DNA from 2 places in the Thiocapsa bogorovii genome. Region 2 is predicted to be linked to the other one. Evidence: predicted binding sites of a transcription regulator. Region 2 holds the regulator's gene; the other holds the start of a gene.
The links. The regulator sigma-54, encoded in region 2, starts transcription at its own class of promoters, with help from an activator protein. The targets are predictions, from matches to a motif close to TGGCANGNTNCNTGCTT.

Region 1: the regulator sigma-54 is predicted to act here: its motif matches at 2,667-2,683, upstream of LT988_RS23745 (VPLPA-CTERM sorting domain-containing protein).

Annotation. Positions count from the first base shown of each region.
Region 1 is NZ_CP089309.1:5,331,452-5,336,422, reverse strand. It holds gene prsK (XrtA/PEP-CTERM system histidine kinase PrsK) at 1-1,950, opposite strand, end outside; gene LT988_RS23745 (VPLPA-CTERM sorting domain-containing protein) at 2,766-3,437, shown strand; gene cysM (cysteine synthase CysM) at 3,638-4,528, opposite strand; gene LT988_RS23735 (Hpt domain-containing protein) at 4,748-4,971, shown strand, end outside.
Region 2 is NZ_CP089309.1:3,096,862-3,101,832, forward strand. It holds gene lptB (LPS export ABC transporter ATP-binding protein) at 251-967, shown strand; gene LT988_RS14015 (RNA polymerase factor sigma-54) at 1,150-2,634, shown strand; gene hpf (ribosome hibernation-promoting factor, HPF/YfiA family) at 2,665-3,000, shown strand; gene LT988_RS14025 (PTS sugar transporter subunit IIA) at 3,236-3,685, shown strand; gene hprK (HPr(Ser) kinase/phosphatase) at 3,708-4,670, shown strand; gene rapZ (RNase adapter RapZ) at 4,727-4,971, shown strand, end outside.

The DNA of each region.
Region 1 (4,971 bases), 2.2 Mb from region 2:
TGCGAGGCCTTTGGTCGATTCGAATGGTCGAAACAATCGATTTCGAATGAAATCCTCGTCCATGCCTACGCCGGTATCGGCGACCTCGATGACCGCTTCCCCGCCGCGTTCGACCAAACTGACCCGAACCTGACCCGAGCGATCGGTTGCCTCTTGTGCGTTGCGGATGACATTATCGATCACGGCGGTCAAGCGGTCTAGATCTGCGTGTACGACCCCATGCTCCACCCCATTGACATCGAGAACCGGGACGGGTTCGCGGCGTCCAGACTCCGCAACAAGATCCCGCAACAGACGGCGCAGATCGACCGAATCGGCGCGCTCGCCCGAGCCTGCCCCGCGCAGTTGCAGCAAGAGACGATTCATTTTCTCGACCGCACTGCCGACTGTCGCGAACGCGTCTTCCACGAACGCCGGATTGTTCTTGTGTCGTTCGGCATTACGGACGACGAGAGTCAACTGCGCCACCAGATTCTTGAGATCGTGCACCACAAACGCCGAGAGCCGGTTGAATCCGTCGAACTGGTGGGCCTCCGCAAGGGCCTTGGCGGTCTGCTCCAGCGCGAGATAACTGCCGGCCTGCATTGCCGCTGTCTTGAGCAGATCGATCGTCTCCCAGTTGAGCGGATGCGGGACGAGCGGCTTGACGAGCAGCACGAAGCCGAGGACCCGGTGCTCGTGCAGGATCGGAACGGCGAGCGAAAAATTCCTGAGATCTCCCATCCACGGCGGTACATCCAACCCCGGATACAGGGAGGGATCACGCGCATATTCGGCCAGATCGAGAATCCAGCCGATACGCTCCAAACTCAGGCAGAACTCCCCGGCATCCCAACTCGGATCGATCCAAACCTCGCTGCAGCCCACACAGCTTTCCCAGCGAAATCGCCCCTTTCCATCACTGACCCAGATCGCCCCGCCCGGCCGATCGACCAGCTCTCCCAGGGTGATGACAATACGTTCCGGCAAACCAACGTGAAGCTCTTGTCCGGACAGCCGCCGCGTGACCCGAATCCACTCATGCCGATAGTCGAACCGGGAGCGAAAGAAGCTTTTGGCGATAAAAACTTTCAGCCATGCCCGCAAGTGCCCTGAAAAGAAGAGCAAAAGCGGCACACCCCCGGCCCCGATGAGGAACAGAAGCTGCAGCGGTCCGCTCCACTCCTCGCCGTGAATCTTGATCCAGTAGCCCGCAAACGCCATCAGCACCAGATAGATCCCAGTCGCCACCAATGCCGTGGTATGAAAGACCAAGGTGCGCGAGACAAACAAATGGACGGTCCAACGCGGATTTCGTGCCGCGGAGATTGCCAACAGCGGGATGACGACGACGTTCCAGGGTCCACGCACCAGCAAAATCTCCGGATCGATCCGGTTCACGAGCATCGCATCCGCATAAAAATAGAAGTCAAAGCCGAACAGCGCACCGAGACCGAAGCACAAAAAGCGAATCTCGTTGCGACGCTGCCAAAGGGTGTTGCGGTAGACATGCTCGACCAACACCAGCCCGATGACGGACAATGCGACGTACCCGAACATCCGGGCCTGAAGCGCGATTTCATAGGCTTCGCCAACGAAGGGCGAGACCCAAGACTCGAACGGCAGAGACAACAGCAGGGCGATCGCGACGGCGACACCCCGCAAACGCTTCAGCAATCGCAAAGCCCCCGGTCGTTCCTGGATCTGAAACTCCAGCAGACGCGCCAGGAAGAGAATCCAGGCGAATGCCCGCAAGGACTCCAACACCCAGATGACCTCGATCGGCAAGATCTTCCAGGTCACTTGAACGGCAAGCGCCGTTGCCCACACCGCGTTGATCGTCACGGCCACGACCAACAGCATGCCCTGCATGCGCCCACGCCAGCTTATCAATAGCAGTAATGCGAGGCCCGCGGACAGAACCGCAACGAGCGCATAGCCCAGTTCCCCGGTCGCTTGCGGAGTCAACATCTTAAGACTTAGGTGAACGGATCGTCACGGAGCGTGACTGGTGGGGAGATTCTAGCGCAATGGTCTCCGGCGTGGTCGCCCTGTGCCGCCGCATGACGGTCGAAGACCGTCGCAACGACTGACCGACAGCCTTGACTACCGAGCACACGCGGATTTTCCAATGTGATCACCCTTCAGGGTCCAGTCGAGCGAAATCGATCCGAACGTCAACGCCGCAGCCTAAATCGGCGCCGAAGAGAGGGCGTCCAGCGTCCGGGACCGCCAAGGCGGAAAGTTGTAAAGGAATCCGACATGACGGCGAACCGGTGCTGAAGCGACCTGCGGACCGGAGACAGAATGAATAGAATTCTTTATTCTACAGCGACTTCGTCGAGAACTGTTTTCTGGATTTTTCCGATCCGGTCCGCGTCCCATGTGGTCGTTTTTCGAAATATTTTACAGCGAGATAACTCCGCCGGGGCAGCTCGACGTGTTTCTCGCATGCAGAGGAGGCCGTTCGCTGCTTGAAGGCTATCGGGCCTAGGCGGTGACTCCTCGCCGGCACGTGAATTGACGGGAGTATCGTGATCTGTTGTTTTGTAAATTTTTTTCGGAATTCCTCACGGAAATTCCAGGCAGCCCGGGCAGGGCGAACAGGCGCAATCGTCCTCGATGAAAGGCTTCACAAACCCTGTCCGAGCAGCGACAGGACCTCTAGCGTCACGTGGCTCAAAGATAGGCACGCTTTCTGCTAGAGCAAGCGGTGCGGGGGTTGCGGCTGATGCCAGTGCCCGACGCTTGAACTCGGACGACAACAGCTCAAGAGAATTTCAATAATGAGAATCGCGACACGGAATCTGGTCGGTTTGGTGGCAATCTCCGCGTTTGCCCTTCACAGCGTCCCTGCAACGGCGGAGAGGGTGGATGCGACGCAGGCATCGTTTCAGTATGGCTTCGGACAAGCGGGGATTACGAAAGCAGATGATCGACACCTCAACGCGAATGCACTCGACGGGTCGACTAGCACTTTCCGAAGCTTAGGTTTGAATGGCTCTGCCGTCTTCGGATTTGGAACAGCCTTTTCGGGGCCCGTGACGGTCTGGGAGACGACATTCAACACATGTAACGACACGGGTGCCGGAACATGCAGGCACTGGCCGGAGAAGGTCGCGGTCTACGCGGGAAATTCCTGGGACTTCTCGAAGCCAAGCTTCCCAGCAATGACAGCCGAGCCCAGCCAATGGACGAAGCTCGGCGAGCTCGGGAACTTTGCGGCTTCGCCCCCGAACGGCGGAACTTTGAATGCAGACGGGGTTTTCCGGTATCTTCTCCTTGTCGACCTGGGCTTGAATACGTCTTCTCCGAAAGACGGTTTCGACGTGGCGAAGGTGTCCGTGAACGCGGTGCCGATCCCCGCTGCCGGTTGGCTTTTCGGAAGCGCGTTGATCGGGCTCGCGGCTGTGTCTCGACGCAAAAAAGTTCGTTCCGAAAAGCATCGGGAGTCATAGCGCACCAAGGTTCCCGCGATCCTCTCGGATGGCGGTCACCGCGCTGGCTTAGATCAAGTAATCCGTAGGTTGTGCTGACGATAGGAAGCACAACTTCCGCCGACGGTGGGTTGTGCCTCGCACGGCTCGGCACAACCTTCGCACCCCTCTAGCGTGAAGGCTCCGGACCGGAGCCTGGCGAATGGGTTGCCAGAGTTCGCCTAAGCCGGAAACACTCCGGTCGACAGATAGCGATCGCCTCGATCACAGATGATCGCGACGATAACGGAGTCGCTCAGCTCCCGCGAGAGCGACAGCGCTGCTGCGACGCAGCCCCCGGACGACACCCCGCCGAAGATTCCCTCCCGCGCGGCAAGCTCGCGAGCGGTCTGCTCGGCGATGTCTTGAGAAACATCGATGATCCGATCCACACTCGCGGGATCGAAGATCTTCGGAAGGTAAGCCTCGGGCCAACGTCGGATCCCGGGGATGCTTGAACCGGCCTCCGGCTGAACGCCGATGATTTGAATCTTCGGGTTCTGCTCTTTGAGGTAGCGTCCGGTTCCCATGATGGTCCCGGTCGTACCCATCGCACTGACGAAGTGGGTGATACGCCCGTCGGTGTCGCGCCAGATCTCCGGGCCGGTCGACTCGTAGTGCGCTGCCGGATTGTCCGGGTTGGAGAATTGATCGAGCCGGATCCCCTCCCCTCGCGCCTCCATCGCATTGGCCAGATCGATTGCCGCCTCCATGCTTCCCGCCTTGGGTGTCAGGACGATCTCCGCGCCGAAGCTGCGCATGACACCGCGTCGCTCCGCACTCATATGCTCCGGCATGATGAGCACCATCCGATAGCCCTTGATCGCCGCCGCCATCGCGAGCGCAATCCCGGTGTTGCCGCTCGTTGCCTCGATCAAGGTGTCGCCGGGTTTGATGGTGCCCCTTTCCTCGGCTCGACGGATCATGTTCAACGCAGGGCGATCCTTGACGGAGCCTGCGGGATTGTTGCCCTCGAGCTTGGCCAGGATCAGGTTGTCCGTCTTGCCGGGAAGCCGCTGGAGTCTGACAAGGGGCGTGTTGCCGACGAAGTCTTCGATTGTTGGGTAAGACATCTTCTTCTGCTCACATCGGCTTCGCGCCGGGCGGATAAAGGTTGTTTGGGAGAATCTTCAACTGCGTCGGGCGCCGACCAAGCCACGGCGGAGCCGCACCGGGGCCTCGTTCGTTCTTTCGGCCATCGCGGCATGTGGCGCGGAGCGTCACGAGCCCCTTGTTGCAAGGCCCAGGCGGCCGGTCGAATGAGCGAGCCCCCGCGCCAGCCTAGACGATGCATGCCCATTCCCGATACAGTACGGGAATTCAAGAAGACATCAACCGGGCATGCACGCACGATGGGCTACAGATCCAGACCGAAGGTATTGCCTGCTCGAGACACTGTCGCTGCCCTCGAGAGTGCCGGCGGTGATGCTGCTCTCGCGCAAGAGCTGCTTGCGGCCTTGCTCGATGGGCTGCCCGCCGAGATCGAAGCCTTGCGCGCCTGCGTCGAGGAGTCGGA
Region 2 (4,971 bases):
TTTAGGATGAGCGATCTTATCGCGGATTCCGACTCGGACTTAAACCGCGCCCGGTGCGGTATGCGTCGTTTGTTGGGGTGGCTTGGCTGCGCCAGCTCCGACAACTGTCTGAGCTGGAACGGTTTACGGTATTCAGAATATTTGATTCCAAACCGCGTCTTCTAAAAGGTCGAAAAAATCCTTGAACCCGACACAACATGAAAACGACGCGTTTCACTCTGGACGCGGTTTAGGGTCGGGCTCGACGACGCTGCGCGCGGAGCATCTGAAGAAGAGCTACCGCGGACGCCAGGTCCTGCGGGACGTCAGCGTCGGTGTGGATGCCGGCGAGGTCGTGGGCCTGCTCGGACCGAACGGCGCGGGCAAGACCACCTGTTTTTATCTGATCGTCGGCCTGATCCCGGCGGACGAGGGCCGTATCGCGCTGAGCGGGCAGGACATCACACTAAAACCGATGCATGCGAGGGCACGCTCCGGCCTGAGCTATCTGGCACAAGAGCCCTCCGTGTTTCGTAAGCTCAGCGCGCGCGACAACATCCTGGCCATCCTGGAAACACGCCGCGATCTATCCCGGGCCGACCGTAACCTGCGCTGCGAGCGCCTCCTCGAAGAGTTGGGAATCGCCCATGTCGGTGGATCGCTTGCGCTGAGCCTCTCCGGCGGGGAGCGGCGCCGCCTGGAGATCGCACGCGCGCTCGCGGTCGACCCCCTGGTGATGCTGCTCGACGAACCCTTCGCCGGGGTCGACCCGATTGCCGTCGGAGACATCAAGGCTATCGTTTCGCATCTGCGCGATCGCGGGATCGGCGTACTGATCACCGACCACAACGTGCGCGAGACGCTCGATATCTGCGACCGCGGTTACATCATCAGCTCGGGGTGCGTCATCGCGGCAGGCACCCCCGCCCAGCTCTTGGCCGATCAACAAGTGCGCGACGTCTACCTGGGCGCAGATTTCTCCATGTGAGCGCAAGCCCGCCACTTCACCGGCACGCGCATCCGTTGGATGCTCTTTCCGAGATGTTGGGTGTAAGATGGCCGGCATGCCTCGGCTGATGACGCCTTCACCGGACTCAAACGGCTGGAATCGAGCAGAATTGGCCATGGCCGCTACCTGATCGAACACATCGAAAAGCGCATCCGCGATCCATGAAGCAATCCATCCAGCTTCGGCTCGGCCAACACCTGACCATGACGCCTCAGTTGCAGCAGGCGATCCGTCTGTTGCAGCTCTCGACACTGGAGCTCCAGAAGGAGATTCAGGAGGCGCTGGACACCAACCTCATGTTGGAGGAGGGCGACGAAGCGGACCGATTCAACGTCGGCGAGCAGCCGCAAACGGGCACCATCCAGAGCGAGGATATCGAAACACCGCGCCTGGCGGTCGAGCAAACCGTCGACCGCGAGATCCACGCCGAATCCAACGAGATGCCCGACGAGCTGCCCGTCGACACGCTCTGGACCGATGTCTTCGACTCCTATCTGCCGAGCACGTCGCACGGATCCGACGACGGCTCGGACTACGATCCCTTTGCCCAACAGAGTCGCCCTCAGACCCTGCTCGACCACCTCGCTTGGCAGCTCAACCTCTGCAGGCTGAGCGAGCGCGACAATATGATCGCCCAAGCGGTTATCGATTCGATCGACGCCGACGGCTATCTGCGCATCGATATCGACGAGCTGCTCCTGACCGTCGACCATCCCGAGATCAGCGCAGAGGAGGTCGAGGCGGTTGTTCACCGCATTCAATCCTTCGACCCCCCGGGCGTGGGTGCGCGCAATCTCCCCGAGTGCCTGCTGATTCAACTGAGCCAGCTGCCTGCCCAAACGCCTTGGCGAAACGCTGCGATGGCGATCTGCCGCGACGGGTTCGAGTATCTGGCGAAGCGCGACGTCGCTTCCCTGGTCCGTCAGCTGAAGGAATCCGAGGAAGCCGTTGCCGGAGCGCTGGCCCTGATCCGACGTCTCAATCCGCGACCCGGAAGCCTGATCGCCGGCGCACCGGCCCAGTATGTCGTTCCCGATATCTTCGTGCGCAAACGCGAGGGCCGATGGTCGGTCGAGCTCAATCCCGAGTCAATGCCTAAACTCAGAGTGAACGCCGAGTATGCGCGCCTGATCCGGCGCGCCGATCAAAGCGCGGACGGCGTCACCTTGAAGAGCCATTTGCAGGAGGCACGCTGGTTCATCAAGAGCCTGGCCAGCCGCAACGACACGGTGCTGCGCGTCGGGGCGAAGATCGTCGAGATGCAGCAGGAGTTCTTCGAGCACGGAGACGAGGCGATGAGACCGATGGTTCTGCGCGATGTCGCCGAGGCTTTGGAGCTTCACGAGTCGACCGTATCGCGAGTGACGACACAGAAATACATGCACACGCCGCGGGGAACCTTTGAATTCAAGTATTTCTTTTCCTCGCACGTCAACACCGCTTCTGGCGGGGAATGCTCGTCGACCGCGATCCGTGCCCTAATCCGCAAGCTGATCGCCGGCGAGTCCGCGAGAAAGCCCATGAGCGACAGCAAGATCGCACAAGAACTCGCCGATCAGGGGATCAATGTCGCGCGGCGAACCGTCGCCAAGTACCGCGAGGCCATGGGGGTTCCACCCTCAAACGAGCGCAAGCGCCTGGATTAGCAGGCACTTTGAACAATAAGGAGTCAGCAGATGCAGATCAATTTGACGGGTCATCACATTGACGTCACCGACGCGCTGAAGGGCTACGTCGACACGAAGTTCGAGCGGCTTGCGCGGCACTTCGACCACGTCATCAACGCGCACGTCATTCTCAGCGTCGAGAAGCTCGCCCAAAAGGCCGAAGCGACACTGCATATCAACGGCAACAAGCTCTTCGCCGACTCGGTCCATGAGGACATGTACGCTGCGATCGACGGTTTGATCGACAAGCTCGATCGCCAAGTGCTTCGCCACAAGGAGAAAAAGAACGATCATCGCGCTACGAGCCCGAAGATCAGCGAGGGCGAAGAACCCGATCAGATCTGATGCACCAGGCGTCGCGAAGGCGCCTCCGAGACCCCCGATGGGCGCTCTTGCCCGTCGGAGGCATGATACGAACGGGATCGGTGAGGGTTGGCAGGCGGAATCGCCGACCCCGTCCAGACATCCGAGGATTCTCAGGATCCATGATCACATATTCTCGCCCGCCATCGCTGCGCGGGCCCCGTTTCAAGAGCCAGCCGAAGCGCCCGTTACCCGCGGCGCACGGGAGCCGATACCGATGCTCAGCCCGGAACTGATCAACGAGGCCCGAATCGGTCAGGGGCTTGAGATTTCCAGCAAGAAGCGCTTGCTCGAGACCCTTGCCGAGCTGCTCGCCAACGACCATCCGCGCTTGAGTACGGAGAACGTCTTCGAGCGCCTCCTCGAGCGCGAACGCCTCGGCAGCACCGGTCTCGGACACGGCGTGGCCCTGCCTCACGCGAGGATCAAAGAGGTCTCGCAGGTGATCGGGGCTTTCGTACAAACGACTCGGGGGGTCGATTACGACGCCGCCGACGGCGAGCCGGTCGATCTGGCCTTCGCGCTCTTGGTTCCGGAGACGGCGACCGAGGAGCACCTCCAACTGCTCGCCTATCTGGCAGGCCGCTTCAGCGAGTCCGCAACGCGGTCGCAACTGCGCGACGCCGACTCGCCCGCGGCGATTCTGGACCTTTTGAAGGCCACCTAGCGGTCAAGCCGGGCCGCCAGCGATGATCGAAAGCCTTCAATCTCTGATCGCTCAGACCGGACCCCGGCTGAAGCTGCGCTGGATCACGCCGGAGCCGACGGCCGCGCGTCCGCTGCGCGGCGACGATCCCGGAACCACCCGGCAGTCGCTCATCGGCTCACTGAACTGCATCCACCCCAATCGGCTGCAGGTGATCGGCAATGCCGAGCTGATCTATCTGGCGCACCTGGGCCGGACCGCCTTCGGCGAGACCGTGGAGAAGCTCTTCGGGGATCATCCGACCGCCGTCATCTTCTCCGACGGTATCGAACCGGAGCCCGCCTTCCGCGAGGCCGCCGAGCAGACACGCACGCCGCTCATCGGCTCCTCCCTGGGCGACGAAGAGCTGATCAACCACCTTCGCTACTTCCTGACCCATGCGCTCGCCGAGCGCCGCACGGTGCACGGCGTCTTCATCGAGGTCTTGGGCATGGGCGTCCTCTTGGTCGGTGATCCGGCCGTCGGCAAGAGCGAGCTGGCACTCGACCTGATCTCGCGCGGCCACCGGCTCATCGCCGACGACGCGCCGCGTTTCGCGCGCATCGCCCCGGAGACCTTGGAGGGGACCTGTCCCGAAGCCCTGCGCGATTTTCTCGAGGTTCGCGGTCTGGGGATCCTCAACATCCGCGCCATGTTCGGCGAGGGCGCCGTCGTGCGCAGCAAGACGCTGAACCTCATTATCGATCTCCAGCCGCTCGACCAGCAGCAGTTGGAGTGCATCGATCGACTCAGCGGCAGCCTCTCGGTACGCAACATTCTCGGGGTCGCCGTCCCCAAGATCACGATGCCGGTTGCGCCTGGCCGCAACCTGGCGATCTTGGTCGAGGCGGCCGTGCGACACCAGATACTGCGCATTCGCGGCTACGATGCCGGTGTCGACTTCGTCGACCGCCAGGCGCGCGCCATCAGTATCGATCGACCCGACCCGCCGAGATCACCGTTATGACCGGACCACCCGCAGAGGAGCACGGGCGCGAACGCGCACAGTCCGTCGGCAAGCCGATGAGGCTGGTCATCCTCAGCGGCCTGTCCGGCTCGGGAAAAAGCGTCGCGCTTCACACCCTGGAGGACGTGGGTTTCTACTGCATCGACAACCTGCCGCTCTTCTTGCTGCAGGATCTCGCTCTCGGACTGCACGAGGGGCTCGACGATGCCTTCACGATGACTGCGGTCGGGATCGACGTGCGGACCAGTCCGGGCAGCGGTCCCGAGGAGCTCCGACACCTTCCCGAGCTGGTTCGCTCGGC